2 linked regions of the Butyricimonas faecihominis genome follow. The protein of the gene in region 1 interacts with the protein of each later gene in a pairwise test. Links are inferred from orthologs where the notes say so. Each region holds a gene or a part of one and is shown in the gene's direction. Other genes may lie near its edges. The genes, in order: R8806_RS00010 and topA.

Evidence for each region.
Region 2: the proteins of R8806_RS00010 (region 1) and topA interact in binary tests that used the Escherichia coli proteins (3 or more experiments, as listed by UniProt). The link is inferred for Butyricimonas faecihominis from one-to-one orthologs.

Annotation. Positions count from the first base shown.
Region 1 is NZ_AP028155.1:162-12,068, forward strand. Bases 356-3,182 are described here. They hold R8806_RS00010 (IMPACT family protein), read left to right. Parts: upstream 356-1,382; coding sequence 1,383-1,982; downstream 1,983-3,182. Other genes in these bases: dnaA (chromosomal replication initiator protein DnaA), read left to right, coding at 356-1,367; R8806_RS00020 (hypothetical protein), read left to right, coding at 2,566-2,991; R8806_RS00025 (IS3 family transposase), read left to right, coding at 2,988-3,182. In the rest of the region: more of dnaA, read left to right, coding at 1-355; more of R8806_RS00025, read left to right, coding at 3,183-3,824; R8806_RS00030 (arginase family protein), read right to left, coding at 4,116-5,036; R8806_RS00035 (HU family DNA-binding protein), read left to right, coding at 5,299-5,589; R8806_RS00040 (M16 family metallopeptidase), read right to left, coding at 5,683-8,499; R8806_RS00045 (mechanosensitive ion channel family protein), read left to right, coding at 8,721-9,956; R8806_RS00050 (M23 family metallopeptidase), read left to right, coding at 10,169-11,035; R8806_RS00055 (1-deoxy-D-xylulose-5-phosphate reductoisomerase), read left to right, coding at 11,069-11,907.
Region 2 is NZ_AP028155.1:3,816,652-3,828,713, reverse strand. Bases 7,577-10,558 are described here. They hold topA (type I DNA topoisomerase), read left to right. Parts: upstream 7,577-7,878; coding sequence 7,879-10,239; downstream 10,240-10,558. Other genes in these bases: R8806_RS15770 (peptidylprolyl isomerase), read left to right, coding at 10,354-10,558; R8806_RS15780 (thioredoxin family protein), read left to right, coding at 7,577-7,665. In the rest of the region: R8806_RS15800 (hypothetical protein), read left to right, coding at 1-453; ileS (isoleucine--tRNA ligase), read left to right, coding at 915-4,343; R8806_RS15790 (TraR/DksA family transcriptional regulator), read left to right, coding at 4,438-4,818; R8806_RS15785 (lipoprotein signal peptidase), read left to right, coding at 4,861-5,472; more of R8806_RS15780, read left to right, coding at 5,629-7,576; more of R8806_RS15770, read left to right, coding at 10,559-12,062. UniProt on the Escherichia coli protein: Releases the supercoiling and torsional tension of DNA, which is introduced during the DNA replication and transcription, by transiently cleaving and rejoining one strand of the DNA duplex.

The DNA of each region.
Region 1 (11,907 bases):
TGCCAAGAACGTTTAAAACTTGGTTTGCACCGATTCGTGCATTGAGTTTCAAAGATGATGTGTTGACAATTCAGGTGCCGAGTCAATATGTTTATGAATGTTTGGAAGAGCATTTTGTGGATATATTGAGAAAGGCTGTTCGTACCGCTATTGGTCCGAATGCAAAACTTGAATATTCGGTTATAGTAGAAGAGAGCCATCCTCGTGACCCTCTCTCCGTAACGATGCCTTCCAATAACATGAAAAAGGTGGAACCAAACACGGTATACGTGAATGGTAAACCGGATAGTGTTGCCCCTAAAAATCCTTTTGAGCGTAATAATAATCGTTTGCAGATAGACCCTCAATTGAATCCTTCTTACACGTTGGACAGTTATATCGAGGGAAGTTGTAATCGTTTGGCAAAGTCTGCTGCCGTGGCTATTGCACAAAATCCGGGAGGTACGGCTTTTAATCCCTTGTTAATATATGGTGGATCCGGATTGGGGAAAACTCATTTGGCTCAAGCTATCGGTATGGAGGTAAAACAAAATTATCCCAACAAGGTCGTGTTGTACGTGACCACGAATGTTTTCCAGACTCAATTTACGGAAGCCGTACGCAAAAATGAGATAAATGATTTCTTACATTTCTATCAGTTAATTGACGTGTTGATTCTGGATGATATTCATGAGTTGGCCGGAAAGACTGCCACGCAGAATACATTCTTCCATATATTTAATCACTTGCATCAATCGGGAAAACAATTGATCTTGACATCCGATCGTTCACCGGCTGAATTGAGTGGTTTGGAAGAACGTTTACTTTCCCGTTTCCGTTGGGGATTGTCTGCCGAGATAAAAGCTCCTGATTTTGAGACTCGTATGGAAATTGCTCGTTTTAAGGCGCATAAAGATGGTATTGACTTCTCGGATGAGGTATTGGAATATATCTGTAAATATGTAAGTAATAACGTGCGGGAATTGGAAGGAGCAATGATTTCTTTGCTGGCCCAGGCTACATTTAACCATAAAGATCTGACGGTTGATGTGGTAAAGGATATTTTGGGTAAAATGGTGAAGAATCAGAAAGTCGAGTTGACCGTGGAACATATTCAGCAGGTTGTTTGTAATCATTTTAACATGGCTCCCGAAATGTTACAAGAGAAGACGAGAAAACGGGAAGTTGTTCAGGCTCGTCAGCTGGCCATGTATTTCAGCAAGACTTACACGAATGCATCGTTGGCATACATTGGTAAACAAATTGGTAAGAAGGATCACACAACCGTGTTGTATGCTTGTAAGGCTGTTACCGATTTGATGGAGACCGATCGTGCTTTTAAGGCTCAAGTGGAGGAACTCCAAAAGAAACTTTATTGCCGTAACTAATTATCACGTTCCTTTATGGAGGAGGATAAATATAGAACCGTAAATGCGATTGCCGAAGGCCTGTACAAGGAAAAAGGTAGTCGCTTTATTTCTTTTATTTATCCCGTAAAATCCGAAGAAGAGATTAAAGATATTGTTACCGGGCTTAAGACGAAGTATTATGATGCCCGACACCATTGTTATGCTTATTGCCTAGGGGCAAACCGGGAGCGTTTCCGGGCGAATGATGACGGGGAGCCTTCTTCTACGGCGGGTAAACCCATCCTCGGACAGATTATTTCCAATGACTTGTCCAACGTGCTTATCGTGGTGATCCGGTATTTCGGGGGAATTAAGTTAGGGGTATCCGGTTTGATTCAAGCCTATAAAGAAGCTGCCGCCGATGCGATCAATCATGCAGAGATCGTGGAGCGTACGGTAGATGAAGTTATTCACGTGCGTTTTACTTATGTCGTGATGAATGACGTGATGAAAGTATTGAAAGAAGAAGAACCGGACATTTTATCCCGAAATTTTGAGATGGAATGTGAGATGACTTTGTCTATCAGACAGAAAGATATGCCTCGTCTTAGAGAACGTTTGTTGAAGATCGAGTCTTTGAGTATCGAAGAATAGCGAATTTCATTTGCCCCTCCCTTTGGGAGTATACATTGGTGTATAAAAAAGGATCCGCTATAATTCGTTTATTATAGCGGATTGTCATTCAGATTGTGATCCAGCTGGGACTCGAACCCAGGACCCCAACATTAAAAGTGTTGTGCTCTACCGGCTGAGCTACTGAATCCTTCAATTGTGTTTCTCAATTGCGGTTGCAAAGATAGGTATTCTATTCGAATTTCCAAAGGACAAAAGGATTTTTTACAAAAAAAAGACAAGATAAAAAGAATACTTTAGCCCCCATGGATGCTCTTTTTATCGTGATATACCCGGAATGCCCCGTTAAGACTTTTGATATATTTCTTTTGAATTCGGAGCATCTATCATTTGGCCGCTTATGGTTATCTTGCGGGCTACACTTTGTCCGCCGATGGGTTGGGACAAGAACACGTTATTTTCACTGTAGGTACATAGCAAGTACACTGGAGATTGTTCTTGCTATGTTCTTGCTATGTTCCTGCTTGGTATTTGTCATAGCCCATCGCTAGCCTAACCCCGGTGTATTGTCCTGAAAAAAGTTTACAGTAAACTTAGTAAACCAATGTCAGAATTAAATTTTCCCCCTGTTCGTCGTCGTTATTACGCCGTGAAGACGAAATTATCAGCGGTACGAGATCGAATAATCAATGAAATGGGTTACGCGGAAGTTCTAGCCAAGTACGAGGTCAAACCCTCGACTTTTCACGTTTGGCTACACAAGTATAAATCTCGCGTTTTATCGGAAGAACAACACAAACGTTTATCTTCGCGTAATTACAAAATGTTATACCCGATGACCGATCAAGAACGCGCCGAGCTGGAGTCTTTACGTCAGGAAGTAGAGAAACAGAAAATACTAGTGGAAGCTTACGAGTTAATGCTAGAGTTAGCCAGGGAACGCCTGCATGTTGATGTAAAAAAAAACTACGAGGAGATGCTATTAGCGGGATTGTCGAGAGACAAAAAGAGCGGGGAGGTAAAGCCGTGACGGAACACCTTTGCAATTCCCTTGGCTACAGCAAGCAGGCTTATTACAAGAGCCTCCGTGCCGATCGTGGAGGCGAGGAACGCGAGCGTTACGTTCTTTCCATCGTCCAGGATATTCGCCGTGACATGCCTAACCTCGGGGTTAATAAATTGTGGAACATGCTGGGGTCTAACGGGCTTCCCGTCGGTCGGGATTGGCTTTATCGTTTACTTCACCTTCACGATTTAATGATAAAACAGAAGAAGTACCGGGTCATCACGACGGATTCCCGGGCGTGGCATCGCCAGTACCCGAACCTGGTGAAAGGGCTTCGAGTTACCCGCCCCAACCAGGTATGGGTCAGTGATATCACGTACCTGTCAACGAGTGCCGGTTTCGTGTATCTCTCGCTGGTAACCGACGCTTATTCCCGGCGGATCACGGGGTGGGAAGTTCACCCCACCCTGGACTCGTCCGGTCCCGTGAAGGCGTTGTGCCGGGCGTTGGCAACGCTACCTCCCAACTTTAGCGATAAGCTTGTTCATCACTCGGATCGGGGTGGGCAATACTGCTCCTCGCTGTACACCGGGATATTGAAAGAACACGGTATTCAAGTCAGCGTGACACAAGATGGCTCCCCTTACGATAACGGTATCGCCGAGAGAGTGAACGGGATTTTGAAACGGGAATGGTTAAACGATATGGTCTTGAGAGATATTGACCAGGCGAGAATGCAAGTGGAGAGAATCATCGGGATATACAACACCAGAAGACCACACATGGCTATCGGGTTGAAAGTTCCGGACCAGGCACACCGCGATAAAAAAGAGTTATTCGCCAGGGTCATGTATTGACGCCAAGTGTTATTGGCATCCCGGGAATTCCCGGGATGCCAATAAAAAAGTAAAACTATTACAGGAATTACAGTTTTTTGAAGTAAACTTGTAACAGAAAATAGAATTGAAAATGCTTTGTACAATTTATTGAATGTCAAATCTAGTAAACCAATTTTAGGAAACTACACGGTGTATTATGGACGAATGTTCGCCTTCGGCGAGTTACAGGCTACAAGTTACAGATTCATTTTTTAGCTTCTCCCGACAGGGATGGTCGTTATTTTGAAATGAAATTTTGTGGTTTATCCTTTATTGTAATAGGGGTAATTGATGTAACATATTTTTGATCCTGATTGCCGTGCGAGGCATAGGTTCCGCAATTGTCAAGCCTACTAATTCTTTTTCTGCAGCAATGTCCTTTATTACCCGAATGACTTCTTCCATTTTCATCCCATCGGGGTCTGTACCAACAGCAGCGATGATTTCGGCAGGATCAAGTACATCCATATCAAAATGGATAACGACTTTCGACGCTCCGCATGATTTCAACCAAGTTTTGATCGCATCACTGTTTTGTGCAACATCTTTGGGCGTGAGATGTTTTATTCCGTATTGCTTTTGTCGTTCTTTGATTTCTTCACGTTCCCAGTTGCGTAACCCCACAAATAATATGTTTGATGGGGTAAATCGGGTGGGTAATTCCGCTAGGATTTTGGCATCTCCATGCCCCATGCAGGCGGTTACGGCCATGGCGTGAAATCCGGGATAGATGTCTCCGGGGAGCGTGATGTCCGGATGTGCATCAATCCAAACTAGGGCAACATCATTCTTGTATTTTTGCGCCAGATAGGTAAAGGGAACGACACTGGCCGAGCATTCTCCGCCAAGTGTTACGATTTTATCGGGATTACTGACTTGTAGTATGCTTAATGCAGCTCTTGTTTGACGGACTATAATATCCCGGTCGAGGACTCCGTCTGTTACCTTCCGATCTGTGATTTCAGTCGAAACGGGAACCGTTAATGTTTCTTGACCATTGCTCGGGGCAAGGAAATTTAAGAGTTGTGCCCCCAAGACATATCCCCTTGAGGCATCATCGGGATTTTCGACCTCTGTAATCAATTTCACGATATTGGCACCTTGCCATTGGGGATAGATCAAACGAATTGTTTTTGTTTCCTTTTTCATATTCTGGAGATTTATTCTATTTTTCCCTTTCATTGTTTTCATACAAAGTTACATAGTCTTCTTCCCTTAAACAAGTATTGGTAAATGATTCAGTATAGATTATTTAAGTGATTCCCCAAAAGCTGAATTGTCGGTTAAATAGGTGTGATGGAAGCGTGTTTTGTAATAATATTTGCTATATTGTTGTATTTTGGATGAAAAATGTTGTGTTTTATCTTTTAATCTCTAACTTTGTTAGGCATAAATGTTGAATTGACGTTAGTCAGTATTTATCATGTGAGGAAAAATCATATTATAATTAGATATGGACAAGAGAAAAATAGTTAAAATTGTGGCCAAAAAAAATGGCATGTCACAAAAAGATGTGACGATGGTATTTGATGAAATTTTCAATACGATGTTAGAAGGGCTAAAAGAAGAGGGGCATGTGGGGTTAGCGGGTTTTGGATCTTTCAACGTGAAAAAATGTGCTGTTCGTCATCGATATGTTCTTTCAACCCAAAAAGTTGTTTTATACCCGGAAACTCAAAAAGTTATTTTTAGGGTGGCTAAGCAATTTAAATTTAAGGGAGATGGAGTAGTGGGAGAGGAGTAATTCGAACTTATCACTTGATGAAATTTTGTATGAATGAAAAACGCCCGGGAATTACTCCCGGACGTTTCCTTTTATATAAATTGCAACCTAATTTTATTTTGATTTCGGTTGGAAGATCATATCAACAACATCGGCTCCCTTGAATAATTTCTGGGTGAATTTCTTCACGTCTTTTGTTGTGATCTTGTCAATAATGTTATCGAAGTTTTTCGGGTCTGTTACATCAATTCCACGAAGATAATAAGTTTGAATTGCATTCATCCAATATGCATTATGAGGTTTGCTTTGTTCATTATTTTTCTTCAGGATAGTAGTTACTTTGTCGATCTCTTCTTGGGTCGGGCCTTCCTTCATTAATTTGTCGATTTCAGCATAGATTAATGATTTCAAGTGTTCTGCTTTATCCGGATCGCAATCAAAGCTCATGCTCATGCTGTAGCTTTCGTACGGTTCTTTAGAAGAACTCGGTTGAACGGCTACACCATAGGTACCACCTTCTTTTTCACGGATATTGGTCATGTATCTTTGATCCAGTACGCCTCTCAAGATATTCAAGCAAAGATTGTCGTGAATGCTTGTTTTCATCTCTTTAGAGAAACTGGTGATTACAGTTGCCTTCGGAGTAGTCAGATCCAGTTCAATAACTTTTTCAGTTCTTCCTTTCGGTCCTCTCACTTTGTTATCCACCCAATTTTCTTTCCGGTTGTAAGATTTTACAGATCCCAAGTATTTTTCAACCAACGGTTTTACGGTTTCTGCATCGATGTTACCCACGATGAAGAATGTAAAGTCGCTGATGTCTTTGATACGGTCGCGGTAGATCTCCTCGATTTGTTCAATACTAACTTTATCTAAAAATTCTTTACCGAATAACAATGTTCTCGGGCTATAATTGCTCATGATCATGCTAACAGAGTCTTGCATAATCTTTTGAGGATTGTTGGCTGAGTTCTCGATGGCAGCGTAGTTACGTTGCATCATGGTATTGTGTACTTCTTTGTCGAAACGAGGTTTCTCGAAACGCAAGTAGATCAGCTGCATCAAGGTTTCGAAATCATTCGGAGTAGATGCACCACCGACTGATTCTGAAAGACCGCCAATGTTAACACCGGCTTGGGCTTGTTTCCCGGTTAATAATTTTCTCAAGGTTATTGCGTCATAGTCTCCTAATCCGTAAGCCCCGATAAATTGATCTGTGACTTGGGCAGATGCTAATTTGTCGATACCATATAATGAAGTACCTCCCTTACTGTAAGAACTTACTTGTACTTGGTCTTTTTCGTAGTCTGCTTTGCGGAATACCACTTTTGCTCCATTTTCCAAAGTCCACTCTTCGGCATCGAATTGCGGTAATTTTTTGGTAGCGATGATCTTGGAACCTTTCAAGTCCTCGTTGATTAAAGATGCCTCTGTTACTTGGTCTTTATAAGGCTCTAAGTTAGAGCTTTCAACTTTGTCCAACACGGCGATGGCTTCTTCTTTCGTGATGTGTTTAACTCCTTCAGACGGGCCTTGTGCCACGATCACCATGTTTTTCCGGTTAAGGTGTTTTTTAGCTAAAGCTGAAACTTCATCCACGGTGATGGTCGGGATAATAGCTTTGGCAAAATTGTAATAGTAATCGAAATCTACGATAGGTTCTCCATCAAGGAAGTTAGATTGCATTTCACCGATATAATCTTCGGAGGTAGTTTTGTCTTTTTGTTTGTAAGCAGATTCCAAGCCTACTAGCATGTTGGTTTTTGCTCTTTCAAGCTCGCCTTCCGTGAAACCGAATTTCTTTATTCTTTCGTTTTCACGATAGATAGCTTCCAGTGCTGCTGCTTCTTCATTCGGTTTTGCTGTAGCAGAGATCATATAGGTACTCCATCCTCTTACGATACCGCCGCCGAATCCGGCTTGTGCGTTAATGAAAGGAGGATTGCCTTTTTGAAGTAATTCAGAAACACGTTGTCCCAACATGGTGTTGTAGAAGGATTGAAGAATTCCATTTTTCAGGTATTCATGATTCTTTTCTTCTTTCGGGGTAGAGGGGTATTTGATATACACGCTGACAGACGATTGAGTTACTTCTTTGTCCGTTGCGCATACGAAGTAAATATCGTCGTGAGGGTTAACCGTGAACTCTTCTCTCACAGCCGGATTCACCGGAGTCGGGATTTTGGAGAATAATTCTTTTACTTTTTTCTCCATCTGGTCTACATCGAAATCACCGACAACAGCGATAGCTTGCAAGTCCGGACGATACCATTTGTGATAATAATCACGAAGGGTCTGGTATTTGAAATTCTTGATAATGTCCAAGTTACCGATAACATCTCTTTTCGCGTATTTAGAGTCTTTCAGTAATACCGGCATGATTTGGGCACGGATACGGAAACTCGGGGTTCTTCTGGTTCTCCATTCTTCCGAGATAACTCCTCTTTCGCCATCGATTTCGTCATCGACTAATAAAAGATAATGTGACCAGTCGTGAAGTACGAGTAGACAAGTATCTAATAAATCAGGATTGGTTGTAGGAACCTCGCTGATATTGTAAACAGTCTCGTCTTGTGCCGTGTAAGCATTCACGTTTCTTCCGAATTCAACACCATGTTTTTCCAACATGTTGGTAATACCTTTTCTTCCCGGGAAATGCTTGGTCCCGTTGAATGCCATGTGTTCCAAAAAGTGAGCTAAACCGTCCTGATCATCATTTTCTAGGATAGCTCCCACGTTTTGGATGATGTAAAAACTGGCTCGTTCTTTGGGTTCCGCGTTATGGCGGATGTAATAAGTCAATCCATTAGCTAGTTTCCCGATGCGAACGTTCGGATCCATGGGAAGTGGTGCCTTCATGTCATATTGGGCGAACAGGCTAGTGCTGATCAATGCCAATAAAGCACACACGATTAATAATTTTTTTGCCATACGAATTATTTTAATGTTTTAATGTTTGTGTCTGCAAATATAGCAAAGTGTAAGTAATTTTGTTCTGATACGTTAATTCTTTAACGTTAATTTAGGGGTTAAGTGTGAAAATAGGGAAAAATAGAAGGGTTTTTAGATTATTTAGAACGATTCGTTGTTAATGGGGTTTAACTTATCCGGTGGTTTATCGTATACGCCTGTAAAAGTTTGGGAAAGATATGATGCTGTTGAAAATAGATATTAACAAATGGTTTTCTTGGTTGAATTTGGGTATTAAAGATCCTTCCACGGCCTCGGCTGTCGAGGTCCTTTTGCAGATCGTGGTCATTTGTCTGATCGCTTTTTTATTTACCTTCTTTTTACGCAAGGGAATAACCCGGGTGATCGGGGGAATGGTGCGTCGTACGAAAACCAAATGGGATGATATTTTTTTCGAGGAGCGTGTTTTTCAAAAAATATTTAATCTGATACCACCGATATTTATAGATTTTGCTTTTAAAATCGTGTACGGGAAGTGGCAGCATGTAGAACTTTTTCATCGGTTTATCGTGGCTTGGATACTTGTGGTTGCCGGTTTCGTGATTGTTGCAGTGCTGGATGCAATAAACCGAATCTACGATTCGTACCCGATCGCAAAAGATCGTCCGATAAAAGTTTTCGTGCAGGTGATTAAAATTTTCGTGATTTCAGCTATTATCATTACAATCGTCAGCGAGTTTATCGGGGAGTCCCCCCGTAATTTACTGGTCGGGTTGGGGGCGTTTGCTGCGGTTTTAATGTTGATATTCAAAGATGCGATATTAGGTTTTGTGGCAGGAGTTCAATTACTGGCCAATCAGATGGTGCGTATCGGGGACTGGATCGTGATGCCGAGCAATAATGCCAACGGGACGGTGTTGGAGATCAACTTGTATACCGTGAAAGTACAAAATTGGGATATGACGATCACGACGATTCCCACCTATCAGTTAGTGTCCGCTTCTTTCACGAATTGGCGGGGAATGCAGGAGTCTGCCGGTCGTCGGATTATGCGCTATATTAATATAGATATGCTTTCCGTTCATTTCCTTTCGGATGAGGAAATCGATACTTTACGTAAATCGAATGTCTTGAAAGGGTATATTGAAGATATGTTGCCGAAGTTGGACGAACAAAATAAAGGGACATCTGCCGTGTTGGATGAACGGAAGTTGACGAATTTAGGTGTATTTAGACAGTATGCGGTACGCAGGCTGGAAGCCAATCCCGATTTGAATATGGATATGACATACATGGTCCGGCAATTACAACCGACGGCAACAGGTATTCCTCTGGAGGTGTATTGTTTTTCCCGGATTCAAGAATGGGTAGCCTACGAGAAGGTTCAATCCGATATATTCGATCATCTGTTAGCCGTGATTCCTTATTTTAACTTGCGAATCTATCAATACCCGGAGATTATCAAAACCACGAATTGATTCAAGAACTGATCCATTTTTTGATTTATGATTTCCGGCTCAGTGATTCCTGCCCTCAATTCAACGCTCTTTTCAATCACTTAATCGTTCAATCGACAATTATAAAATCTTTTTCATTCTAAACTCTTTTCAATTGCCCCGATAAAGTTTATGAATTCTCTGGCTGGGAAAGTTGGATTTTTATACTATTTTTGAAGGCTAAAAATAATTGGATGAGCAGTAAAAAACGAAAATATTGGAATAAGCTGAGGAACCGCTATAAGTTGACGATATTTAACGAGTCAACTTACGAGGAGGTGATGCACCTTCGGCTCTCTCCGTTACACGTTCTCACGGCATTAAGTACATTGGCCGTTGTCTTGATTATATTGACTATCATGTTGATTGCATTCACAAATTTGCGGGAATTCATCCCGGGTTACCCGAGCCAACAGTTGAGACGTCAGATTACACAAAACGCTCTACGGGTTGATTCCCTATTAAATGAAGTGCAGAAGAAGGATCGTTTTCTTCATTCCATACAAACTATTTTGAGAGACGAAAACTTGGACACGACGAGTTTCGTGTCGATGCAGCAGAATGTAAAGGTAACCTATGATACTTCGATGTTAGGTATGTCGGAAGAAGAGGCCGGTTTTCGGGAAATCGTGGAAAAAGAAGAAAAATACAATTTAACCCTTGGGCATGTCAGTTCTTCCGATGATGATTTTTATCATTTCTTCTCACCATTGGATGGAGTGGTAACCAATCATTTTGATGAAACGACTCGTCATTACGGGGTGGATTTGGTGGCTAAGCAAAATTCAAATGTTTTGTCCGTGTTGGATGGCGTGGTCATTTTCACGGATTGGACAATTAAGACGGGTTACGTGATTCAAGTACAGCATAATGGAAATCTGGTTTCAGTATATAAGCATAATTCGGTATTGTTGAAAAAGCAGGGAGATTTTGTCCGTGCGGGAGAGGCGATTGCAGTGGTAGGGAACACGGGCGAAGAAACAACCGGACCGCATTTACATTTCGAGTTGTGGCAAGCGGGAAAAGCATTGAATCCGGAAACCTTCATTAAGTTTAAATGATTCGTAAATAGTGGTTTTGGAGATTGTTTTGAAATGAAAAATATAGCAATATTGGGATCTACCGGGTCAATTGGAACGCAGACATTGCAGGTGATTGACGCTAATCCGGAACGGTTTAATGTAGAGGTTCTCACGGCAAATAATCAGGTGGAATTACTGGCACGACAAGCCAGAAAGTTCAAGCCTAACATGGTTGTGATCGGAAATGAATCAAAATATTCCGAGTTAACCGAGTTATTGAAGGACGAGGATATAAAGGTATATGCCGGGAGCGAAGCTATTGCTCAAGTCGTGCAAACATCCACGATTGATGTGGTCGTTACTGCCATGGTTGGGTATAGCGGGTTGTTACCCACGATCAACGCGATCAAGGCGGGTAAGACGATCGCTCTGGCCAATAAGGAAACCTTAGTTGTTGCCGGAGATTTAATTAACCGGTTGGTTGAGGAATACAAGGTGGGAATATTACCCGTGGATTCCGAACACTCGGCTATATTCCAGTGTTTGGTGGGCGAACACAACAACCCGGTGGAGAAGATATTATTAACGGCATCCGGGGGACCTTTCCGGGGACGGGATTATGAATATTTGAAGTCCGTAACGGCAGCACAGGCATTAAAACATCCGAACTGGAGCATGGGGGCAAAGGTTACCATTGATTCTGCGTCCATGATGAACAAAGGTTTCGAGGCGATCGAGGCAAAGTGGTTGTTTGGGGTAAAACCTTCACAAATAGAGGTGTTAGTACACCCGCAATCCGTTGTTCACTCGATGGTTCAGTTTCAGGATGGAAATATAAAAGCACAGTTGGGAGTTCCGGATATGCGTTTGCCGATTCAGTATGCACTGACTTACCCGGAGCGGGTACATTC
Region 2 (12,062 bases), 3.8 Mb from region 1 along the record:
TTCCTCGTGTTCTTCATGTTCCCGCACTACGCGAAAGCCTTGAAACCGCAACAAAATTTTGCCACATACAAGCAATGGAATGAAAAAATTGCCGATGCCGCCTTCGTGGAATACATCTATGCTGTCAACTGGTGTAAAAAGAATCTGCCCGAAGAAGCCCGCATCGCCTGCCGGAAACCGGAACTTTTTTACCTCTTTTCAGGCGGCAGAAAATCGACGTCTTTTCCCCAATATGCCAAAGAGGACGACCTATTCAAACGATTCCAAGAACAAAAAATCTCTCACGTGATCATCGACCGCTGGTTCCGCCACGGGTATGTCACCGTGTACCCCATGGTCAAAAAATATCCGGATTATTTCAGACCGCTCATCCAGATCGGGCAGAACACGAAACAGCAACTTCCCACGTTAATTTTCCAATTCCTGCCGGGAGGCCAACCACAAGTTCCGTAGTTTAGTTCAAAGAAAAACGAATCATACTTCTCATGTCGGGTGAAAAATCCGACATGAGAAGGTATATTACAGGACAACAAACCGTTGACCCGAAAATTTTATACCATAATCCATTATCATATCCTCATCAATAACGGACCTCTTTCGTATAAAGCGCTATTAGAACGCTATTAAATCCCTATTAAATCACTATATATAATAGCGTTCTATTAGAATTTTAATAGGATATTAAAATTACTTTATCCGTAACACGTCATGTATTGCTACTCTATTCATCCTGAAGTGATTTAGAAAAACGGCAGCAAATCATGACCTCCACTCCTAAACGTCTTTTATCACCCTCTAAAAGAATGAATGCACGAAAAAAAGAAGAGGATTTCCAGTTTCACAAATAAATGGTATATTTGCAACTTGATTTTTTAAATGTGCAAATAAGTAATATCTTAAAATCAGGAGTCACGATGGACAAAAAATTCCAAGAGTACAAAGGTTTGGATCTCTCTCAGGTAAACAAGGATGTCTTGAAAGAGTGGGAATCAAACAATACCTTCGAGCAAAGCTTGAAGAATAGAGAGGGGTACCCCTCGTTTGTCTTTTTCGAAGGTCCCCCTTCGGCAAACGGGATGCCAGGTATTCACCACGTAATGGCTAGGACGATTAAAGATATTATTTGCAGATACAAAACTTTACAAGGATTTCTCGTCGAGCGAAAAGCCGGTTGGGATACACACGGGTTACCCGTTGAATTGGGGGTTGAAAAGAAACTCGGTATCACGAAAGAAAATATCGGGAAAACGATTTCCGTGGCTGACTACAACAAAGAATGTCGTTCCGACGTCATGAAATTCACCCGTGAATGGGAAGATTTGACGAACAAGATGGGTTACTGGGTAGATATGAGCAACCCGTACATCACCTACGACAACCGTTACATCGAAACCTTATGGTATTTGTTGAAACAATTGTACGAGAAAGGTTTCCTGTACAAAGGGTACACCATACAACCCTATTCCCCCGCTGCCGGAACAGGATTAAGCACGCACGAGTTGAACCAACCGGGATGTTACCGAGACGTGAAGGACACGACGTGCGTGGCTCAATTTAAAGTGATCCGGGACGAAAAATCGGAAAAATTGTTTGCTTTCAGCGATGAAGTATATTTCACCGCGTGGACAACCACGCCTTGGACGTTACCTTCCAACACGGCATTGGCCGTGGGTCCGAACATCACGTACTTGGAAGTGAAAACTTATAACCCCTATACTTTCCGCCCGGTAACTATTATCATGGCGAAAGATCGTTTCAGCGCGTACTTCAACAAAAAAGCTGAAGGCATCACCTTGGAAGACTACAAGGAAGGAGATAAATTGATCCCTTACCAGATCGTGGCCGAATATAAAGGTCCGGAGTTGGAAGGCATACGTTACGAGCAACTTTTACCTTGGATGCAACCCATGGGTGATGCATTCCGCGTGATCCTCGGTGATTACGTTACCACGGAAGACGGTACCGGGATCGTACATATTGCCCCGACTTTCGGAGCCGATGACGACCGGGTGGCCAAAGTGGCGGGCATAGCCCCCTTGCAATTAATTGACAAGGAAGGCAGCAAGCAACCCATGGTGGACAAACGGGGACGCTTGTTCCGGATGGAAGACATTGACCCGGAATACTTGAAAAATAACGTCAACACGGACCTGTACGGGGAATTTGCAGGACGATTCGTGAAAAACGCTTACGATCCAAATTTAACCGAAAACGACACGACTCTCGACATCGATTTAAGTATCCTGTTAAAACGGGAGAACAAAGCGTTCAAGGTCGAAAAACACGAACATAATTACCCGCATTGCTGGAGAACCGACAAACCGGTACTTTATTATCCGTTGGATTCTTGGTTCATCAAAACGACAGCCGTTCGGGATCGCATGATCGAGCTGAACAAGACCATCAACTGGAAACCCGCCAGCACGGGCGAAGGCCGTTTCGGGAAATGGTTGGAGAATCTAGTGGATTGGAACCTCTCGCGTTCCCGCTACTGGGGAACTCCCCTACCGATATGGGTCAGCGAGGACGGGACAGAGAAAAAATGTATCGGTTCGGTGAAAGAATTAGTTGAAGAAACTGAAAAAGCAATACAGGCAGGAATCATGAAGGAGAACCCCTTCAAAGATTTCAAGGTGGGAGACTACTCGAAAGAGAATTACGAGAAAATCGACCTGCACCGCCCGTACGTGGATGACATTATACTGGTTTCTCCCACCGGACAACCGATGTACCGGGAGAAAGACCTGATCGACGTGTGGTTCGATTCGGGAGCCATGCCTTACGCGCAGGTACATTACCCGTTCGAGAACAAAGAATTGATCGATAACCGGACAAATTTCCCGGCAGACTTTATCGCCGAAGGAGTGGACCAGACCCGCGGTTGGTTCTTCACGCTACACGCTATCGCGACCATGGTGTTCGATTCCGTGGCATTCAAGAATATCATATCCAACGGACTGGTGCTTGATGCCAAGGGAAACAAGATGTCCAAACGTTTAGGCAATGCCGTTGATCCTTTCGACACGATCGAGAAACAAGGATCAGATCCCCTGCGTTGGTACATGATCACGAACTCTCAACCGTGGGATAACTTGAAATTCGACATCGCCGGGGTGGAAGAAGTGAAACGTAAGTTCTTCGGGACACTGTATAACACGTACAGTTTCTTCGCCTTGTATGCCAATATAGACAAGTTCACGTATGCAGAGGCAGAAGTTCCGTTTAACGAGAGACCGGAAATCGATCGCTGGATTCTTTCTCTATTGAACAGCTTGATTAAAGAGGTCACCGAGGCTTACGAGAAATACGAACCGACACGGGCCGGACGGGCAATACAGGATTTCGTGATCGAGAACCTGTCGAACTGGTACGTGCGTCTCTCCCGTAAACGTTACTGGGGTGGCGAGCAAACCACCGATAAACTGTCGGCTTACCAAACGTTATATACTTGCTTGGAGACCGTGGCAATCTTGTCCTCACCCATCGCGCCGTTCTACATGGATCGCCTGTTCACGGACTTGAACAAGGTTACGGGACGATACACGACGGACGTTCATCTAGTAGATTTCCCGGTGGCTGACGCATCAATGATCGACAAGCAACTGGAGGAACGGATGAACATGGCTCAACAAATATCTTCCATGGTACTTGGACTGAGACGCAAAGTTCAAATCCGGGTAAGACAACCGCTGTGCAAGCTGTTGATCCCGATCTTGAATGACGAGATGACCACCCAACTGGATGCCGTGAAGAACATCATCCTGTCGGAAGTCAACGTGAAGGAGATCGAATACATCACCGACACGGCAGGTATCTTGGTAAAGAAGATTAAACCGAACTTCAAGACCCTAGGACCGAAATACGGTAAATACATGAAACAGATTTCCGCTCTCGTAGCCGAAATGAACCAGAATGATATTTACAATTTCGAGAAACAAGGAACTTATTCCCTTGAAGTGGGAACGGAAACACTGGAACTGACGCTGGAAGACGTGGAGATTCTGTCGGAAGACATTCCGGGCTGGTTAGTAGCTAACGAGGGACGTCTCACGGTTGCCTTGGACATCAATATCACGAAGGAATTACGTGAAGAAGGTATCGCCCGGGAGTTGATCAACCGAATCCAGAACTTGAGAAAAGAGAGTGATTTCAACGTGACAGACAAAATTGATCTTTACATCGGGAAACATAAAGAGATCAATGAAGCGGTCGAGAACTTCAAGGCGTACATCGCCAGCCAAGTTCTGGCAGAGAACGTTACGTTAATAGATAAAGCCGAGGACGGTGCCCAACCCATCGAAATCGACGACATACAAACGTTTATTAAGATCCAGAAAATGTAACCTCTTCCCCTTGTTACAAGTAAAAGTGGATATTTTTCCACGGGAAAGATTACATAGCGGATTTTTTATTAACTTAGACAAAAACTTTACAACTATGGCCGAGAAAACTAGATATTCGGATGAAGAGTTGCAGGAATTCAAAGAATTGATTCTTGAGAAACTCGAAAAGGCGAAAAGAGATTACGAGGTGCTGAAAGCCTCGATCTCCGGCAGCGACGGGAATGACATCGCCGATACGTCTCCCACTTTTAAAGTATTGGAAGAGGGAGCATCTGTTCTTTCCAAAGAAGAGGCCGGTCGGCTGGCTCAAAGGCAGGCAAAGTTTATTGCTCACTTGGAAGCCGCATTAGTACGAATTGAAAACAAAACCTACGGGATCTGCCGAGTAACCGGGAAACTGATCTCTAAAGAAAGATTACGCGCCGTACCTCATGCAACATTGAGTATGGATGCCAAAATGGGACAAGACTCTTAATCGCTTTTGCGATTAAGAGTCGCTTTAAATTTTATCACACAGATGAGTACGCGGAAAAAACTTATTATTTTTATTATTGCCCTATTAGTCATTGATCAAGTTGTTAAAATCTGGATCAAGACCCACATGATGATCGGGGATGAATTCAGTGTCTTCGGAGACTGGTTCAAAATTCATTTTATTGAAAACAACGGGATGGCCTTCGGGATGGAACTCGGGGGAGGCAAGTGGGGAAAAACCGTTTTAAGTGTATTCCGCTTAATCGCCGTGGGGGGTATCGCTTGGTACTTGGGACGTCTCATCAAAGAAAAGGCACCCATGGGGGTTATTCTCTCTTTCGGGTTAATTTTCTGCGGGGCAATAGGTAACATCATCGATAGCGCATTCTACGGGATGATCTTCAGTGACAGTTATTCACAAGTAGCTACTATGTTTCCTCACGGGGGAGGGTACTCCTCGTTCCTACATGGCAAGGTGGTAGATATGCTCTATTTTCCGCTTTACGAAGGCTTTCTGCCTCAATGGATTCCGATCTGGGGAGGTGATTTCTTCGTGTTCTTTCGCCCGGTATTCAACTTGGCTGACTCCTATATTACCATAGGTGTGTTCATCCTGTTACTTTTCCACCGGAAGTATTTCGCATCAAAGAAGTAAGGATATACAATTCTAAAAAAACGTTATAGTAGACGATAAAAAGAGGCTTTCAGGCCTCTTTTATTTTAAAAATAAGTTAATGTTAAACCATGGAATGACAGCGTCAGGCTTTCTTTCCTACCTTGCAACTTTATTTACCAATTTATTGTTGAATTTATGAAAAGCCTTATTTCAATTATTGCATTTTTGATGCTTAGTTTCACGGCATTCTGTCAAGGAGGCGTGAATTTCGAGCATATCACGTTTGATGAAGCATTGGCTAAAGCCAAAGCAGAGAACAAACTCGTTTTCATGGATTGCTATACCTCATGGTGCGGTCCTTGCAAGTACATGTCAGAAACCATCTTCCCGCAGGAAAAAGCCGGAGAATTTTTCAATCCCAAATTTGTTTGCGTGAAATTTGATATGGAAAAAGGAGAAGGTCCTGAACTGGGTAAAAAATTTGGAGTCAGAGCCTACCCGACGTTCTTGATTCTTCGTCCCGATGGATCGGTACAACACAAAGTGGTTGGCGGCGGGGATCTGGAAGGATTCATCGCAAGAGTTGAAAAAGGGCTGAACGAAAAGACCTCTCTCGATTATTTGAACAAGGTGTACGAGAAAGGAAAGATGAACAAGAAACAGCTCATGGCTTACCAGATTGCGTTGAACGATGCTTATGAACAAGCAAAAAGCGAAAAAGTAGGCGAAGAGTTGAATAAAATACTGAAAGACAAGGATAAAATGAAAAAAGAATTCTGGCCTATTCTCGAAGAAAGTCCTTACGGTTCTGATAATTTCAAACTTGTCGTAAACAACATTGCCACATTCAATAAAAATATCGGCAAAGAGAAAGTAGATGCTTACCTTTATGGTAATTATAGTCAAGCTATTGATAATACTACTCGCCGTAATGCGAAAGAACCCGCTAAGACACTTGAGCAAATTCGCCAAGAATTAACCAATATCGATTTGGAGAATAAAGATCAATTGATGAGCAAGATCGAGTTGGCTCAAGCCACGATTGACCAGAACGTGGATAAAATTATTTCTCTCGCTGAACAAGCAGCAGAAACCAAGAGCGAAGAACTATGGTCTATCGTAAACGCCTTAAACTCGATCAGTTCCAAGGTGAACAAAGCCGAAGCCGGACGTATCGTAGCATTAGGAGATAAATTCATTGCCAATAGCCCGGAAAACGGGAAAGCCTACATGACCAACTTCTTTGAAAAATTCAAGGTCGCAGCGCATGTTGGTGTATATTTCTATGAGTTAAGCTATGAAGATGCCTTGAAAATGGCGAAACAACAAGGACGCAAACTTTTCATTGACTGTTACACAACTTGGTGCGGTCCTTGCAAGTATATGTCAGAAACCGTATTCAAACAAGAAAACGTGGGAGATTTCCTAAATCAGAACTTCATCTGTTTAAAATATGATATGGAAAAAGGAGAAGGCCCCGAACTAGCAAAAAAATTCGGTGTTCGTGCCTACCCGACTTTCGTGATCGTAAATCCGGACGGTACCATTCGTCATAAACTTGTCGGTGGTGGTGAAGGTGAGAAATTCATAGAGAGAGTGAAGGAATCTTTCGATGACAACAAAGCTTTAGGAGCTTTAGATGCAAAATACAATAGCGGTAATAGAGATAAAGCATTTTTATCTCAATACGCTCAAGTGATGGTAGCTAATTACGATCCGAACGCAAAAGCCATCGTGGACGAATTATTGAAAATTTCTACCGATGAAGAAAAATTATCAGAAGATTACTGGTTCATTTTCGGTAACAGCGAATTAAGCCCGAAAGATTCAGAAGCGGCAAAATTCTTGACTGACAACCGGAGCAAATTCAACGAAACCATTGGCAAGGAAAAAGTCGATAACCGTTTGAGTGAAGGTCTTTTCCGTGAAATATTAATGGTTATCGCCGGACGTGGTCAAAAAACCGATGTAAAACGTTTAGACGCTATCGGACGGGAAGTAAAAGCCCTGAAGTTATCAAACGAGAAAACCTTACTGTCTTCTTTAGCTATTGCGAAGGCTGTGAAGACAGAAAATATTGACAAGATCTTGACAGCTTGCGAGAAAGAACTCCCGAAACTGGGAAAAGATTCTCAAATGATAGCTTACTATTTATCCGGTTCATTGGCAAAAGCAAATGACACACAAAAAGCCCGTTGGCAAAAAATAGTTCAAGCAAACACGGGGAAATAAACTCCGGAATACTTATAATAATATGCTCGAAGAGGATGTTTCCAAGGAACATCCTCTTCGCTATTTTGGAGAGAGTTTTTTACTAAAAAATGGGTAGAGTTTTTCATTTTCAATTGTTTTACGTAAGTTTGCACCCTAATTTTAGGACGAACAGCTTAAAGAAAGCGATAAATCCGTTTCGGAAGGAAACGGAAATGTAAAAGAAAATCGTATATGATTGAAAATTTAGTAATTGTCGAGTCTCCGGCTAAAGCCAAGACTATTGAACGTTTTTTAGGAGAGAATTATGTTGTAAAATCTAGTTTCGGACATATCCGGGATCTTGAAAAAAAAGATTTAGGAATTGATATAGAACATAATTTCCAACCAAAATATGAAATATCACCCGACAAGAAAGCGATTGTAAAAGAATTGAAACAACTTGCCAAGGAAGCCAAAACGGTTTGGTTAGCCTCCGATGAGGACCGCGAGGGAGAAGCTATTGCTTGGCATTTATTCGAAGTTCTGGGGTTGAAGAAGGAGAACACGAAACGGATTGTTTTTCACGAAATCACGAAAGATGCTATTTTACATGCGATCAATAACCCCCGGGACATTGATAAAAACCTCGTGGATGCCCAACAGGCCCGCCGGGTTCTTGACCGACTGGTCGGATTCGAAGTGTCACCAGTCCTATGGAAAAAAGTGAAACCTTCCTTGTCAGCCGGACGGGTTCAATCCGTTGCCGTAAAACTCATCGTTGAACGAGAACGAGAAATTAACCATTTCGTTGAACAAAAATATTATAAGGTTACCGGAACATTTGAAACCAAAGACGCAAATGGTAATTCGGTACCCTTAAAGGCAGAATTATCCGAACGTTTTTCCACGCAGGAAGAGACGGTTAACTTTCTGGAACATTGCAAGAAGGCGGCATTTTCAGTAAGTAATGTCGAGACGAAACCGGGTAGCCGTAAACCGGCTCCACCGTTCACGACATCCACGCTACAACAGGAGGCATCCCGCAAATTGGGATTTTCTGTTTCGCAGACAATGGCCGTGGCCCAGAAACTATACGAACAGGGACACATCACTTACATGAGAACGGACTCCGTGAACCTATCCCAACTGGCTATCGGTGCGGCAAAAGCCGTTATCTGTAACACGCTGGGAGAAAAATATTCCAAACCTAGGAATTTCGCCACGAAGACGAAAGGGGCGCAAGAGGCCCACGAGGCCATCCGCCCGACCTATATGGACAAGGAATCGATCAGCGGAGACAAGAATGAACAGCAACTTTACTCGTTAATCCGGAAACGGACTCTCGCCTCTCAAATGGCAGAGGCCGAACTGGAAAAAACAACCATAACGATCGCCATTACCGGGGAAAAACACACGTTCGAAGCCGTGGGTGAAGTGATCATTTTCGATGGTTTCCTCAAAGTGTACATGGAATCTTTCGATGACGAGAAAGAAGACGATGAAGCGGCCTTATTACCTGCAATACATAAAGGAGACCAGTTACAACGTTCCCTGATCCAAGCCTTAGAACAATACACGACGCATCCTCCCCGCTACACGGAGGCCAGTCTCGTGAAGAAAATGGAAGCCTTGGGAATCGGACGTCCGTCAACATACGCACCCACGATTACCACGATCCAGAACCGGGGATATATCTTACGGGAAAGCCGGGATGGTACAGAACGTCAACTAGACCAGATAGACCTTAAAGGACAAGATATAAAAGTCAAGAAGATCAGCCGGATATTCGGTGCGGAAAAGAAGAAATTGTTTCCCTCGGATATCGGAATGGTCGTGACAGATTTCCTTTCCAATTATTTCACGAATATCATGGATTATAACTTCACGGCAAATGCCGAGGATGCCCTTGACCACATTGCCGAAGGAGAGGTTGAATGGCAATCCATGATCGGAACATTCTATCAACCTTTCCATGCTAACGTGGAGAAAACGTTGAAAGAATCCGAACGGAACACGGGAGCCCGGGAACTTGGTAAAGATCCACAAACAGGAGAAACCGTTTCCGTACGAATCGGACGTTTTGGACCGATGGCTCAGATTGGTGAAGGAGAATCCGTACGTTATGCCGGACTGCTCAAAGGGCAACTGATGGAAACCATTACCTTGGAAGAAGCTTTAGACTTGTTCAAGTTTCCCCGTCAACTGGGTGAATTCGAGGAGAAACCTGTCAGTGTCGGCATCGGTCGTTTTGGACCTTACATCAAGCATAATCAACTTTTCGTTTCCTTGAAAAAAGGCGTTGACGATCCGGGAACAATAACTCTTGAAACCGCTATCGAACGAATCAACGAGAAACGAGAAATCGAGAAAAACAGGAAGATCCAAGAGTTTGAAAATGGGGTACAAATTCTTAACGGTCGTTTTGGGCCTTACATCACGTTCAACAAAGTGAACTATAAGATCCCCAAAGGAAAAGAAGCAGACAAATTAACCTTTGAGGAAACCATGGAAATCATTGCAAAGGGAGGGGACAGTAAGAAAAAAACGACAAAAAAGACAACAAAAAAAGCGGCCCCGAAGGCAACAAAAAAGGAAACGAAAAAGAAGGAATAGGGCAATAAACGAAAGGGATTGAAATTTATTTGCATAAAACCAATCCATTTTATATATTCGTACCCTCGAAAAATAGAATAAATTCGTGTGTAGAAACATAAAATTTTAATATAAATGGCAACGTTACAAAAAATTAGAAATCGCGGTGGAGTACTTGTTAGTATCGTGATTGGATTAGCCCTCATGGCATTTATTGTTGGTGATGCTCTTAGCTCTGGCGCCAGCCTTATCAATCGTTCCAGAAACAAAGTTGGAGAAGTTGGAGGTGAAACTATCGGCATTCAAGAATATCAACAAAAGATTATGAAGAATGAAGATTTCATCAAAAGCATGAACGGTTTATCTGCCCTAACGGATGAGCAACAAAGAATGATCCGGGAAAATACTTGGAATCAAATTGTTTCTGAAATCATTCTGAACAAGGAATACGAGGAATTAGGTTTGGACGTTAGCGGTGACGAGTTATACGATTTCTTATTAGGGAGTAACATGAACCCGGCCGTCAGCCAGTTATTCGCAGATCCTAACACGGGACAGGTAGACAAAGAAAGAGCCCGTCTGATCATCAAACAATTGATCGAAGCTCCTGCCGGAACCCCGCAAAAGGAATATTGGTTGAACATGGAAGAGCAAGTAAACACGGCTCGTAAACAAGAAAAATATAATACTCTGTTAGCAAAAAGTTTGTTTGTAACAGATGCTCAAGCCAAAGAACTTGCAGAAAGTGCAGCAACGACAGTAGACATCAGCTTTATCATGAAAAGCTACAACACCGTTAGCGACTCTGCAGTAAAGGTAACTGCTAACGAGATCAAAGATTATTATAATTCACACAAATATTTGTTTGAACGCGAAGAAGCTAGACAGATCGCTTACGTGAACTTTGACATTACCGCTTCAGCCGAAGACATTAAAGAAACGGAAGACTGGGTGAATGATTTGAAACCCGAATTTGCAGAAGCAAAGAACGTGCTTGAATTCGCTAACCTTTCATCTGAAAAAAGATTCCAACCCAAATATTACAAAAAGGGAGAATTGGATAACGAGGAACTGGATGAATTCTTGTTCACGGAAAAGAGTGATGGCGTGTTCGGACCTTACTTGAAAGATAATGCTTATAACATCGTTCGTGTTGCCGACCGCCGTGTATTACCCGACTCAGTAAGAGCCCGTCATATCTTGATCGCATCAAACAATATGGCTCAATCAGAGAAATTAGCCGATAGTTTAGCAGGTTTAATTCGTAAAGGCGGAGATTTCGATGCTTTAGCAAGACAATATTCTGCCGATCAGAATACTTCTGTAAATGGTGGGGATTTCGGATGGTTCACCCAAGATCAGATGCTCCAACCGATCGCAGATTCAGCGTTCTTCTCTAACAAAAACGAGGTGAAAGTGGTAAGATCAAATTACGGATTCCATGTTTTGCAAGTAACAGACAGATCAAAACCTGTTGATAAGGTACAAATCGGAATCGTTGCAAAAGAAATTACCCCGTCTCAACAAACGATCAACAAGATTTATAACGACGCACGTACTTTTGCAAACAATATCAATACCGTAGAAGATTTTGAGGCAGCTTTAACTGCTAATAATCAAACCAAACGTATCGCAAACTTAGGTAAAAACGATTATCAGATTGCAGGCATTGATAACGCAAGAGATATTATCCGTGAGGCTTATATGGCTGAAAAACCGGGCTTCATCCTGACGACCAAAGAGAAATCTCCGATCTTTGAGGCTGGAGACAAATTCTCTGTTGTGGTTTTAACCGGAATTCAAGAAGAAGGTATCGCACCTCTGAACTCTGTTTCTGCAGCTAT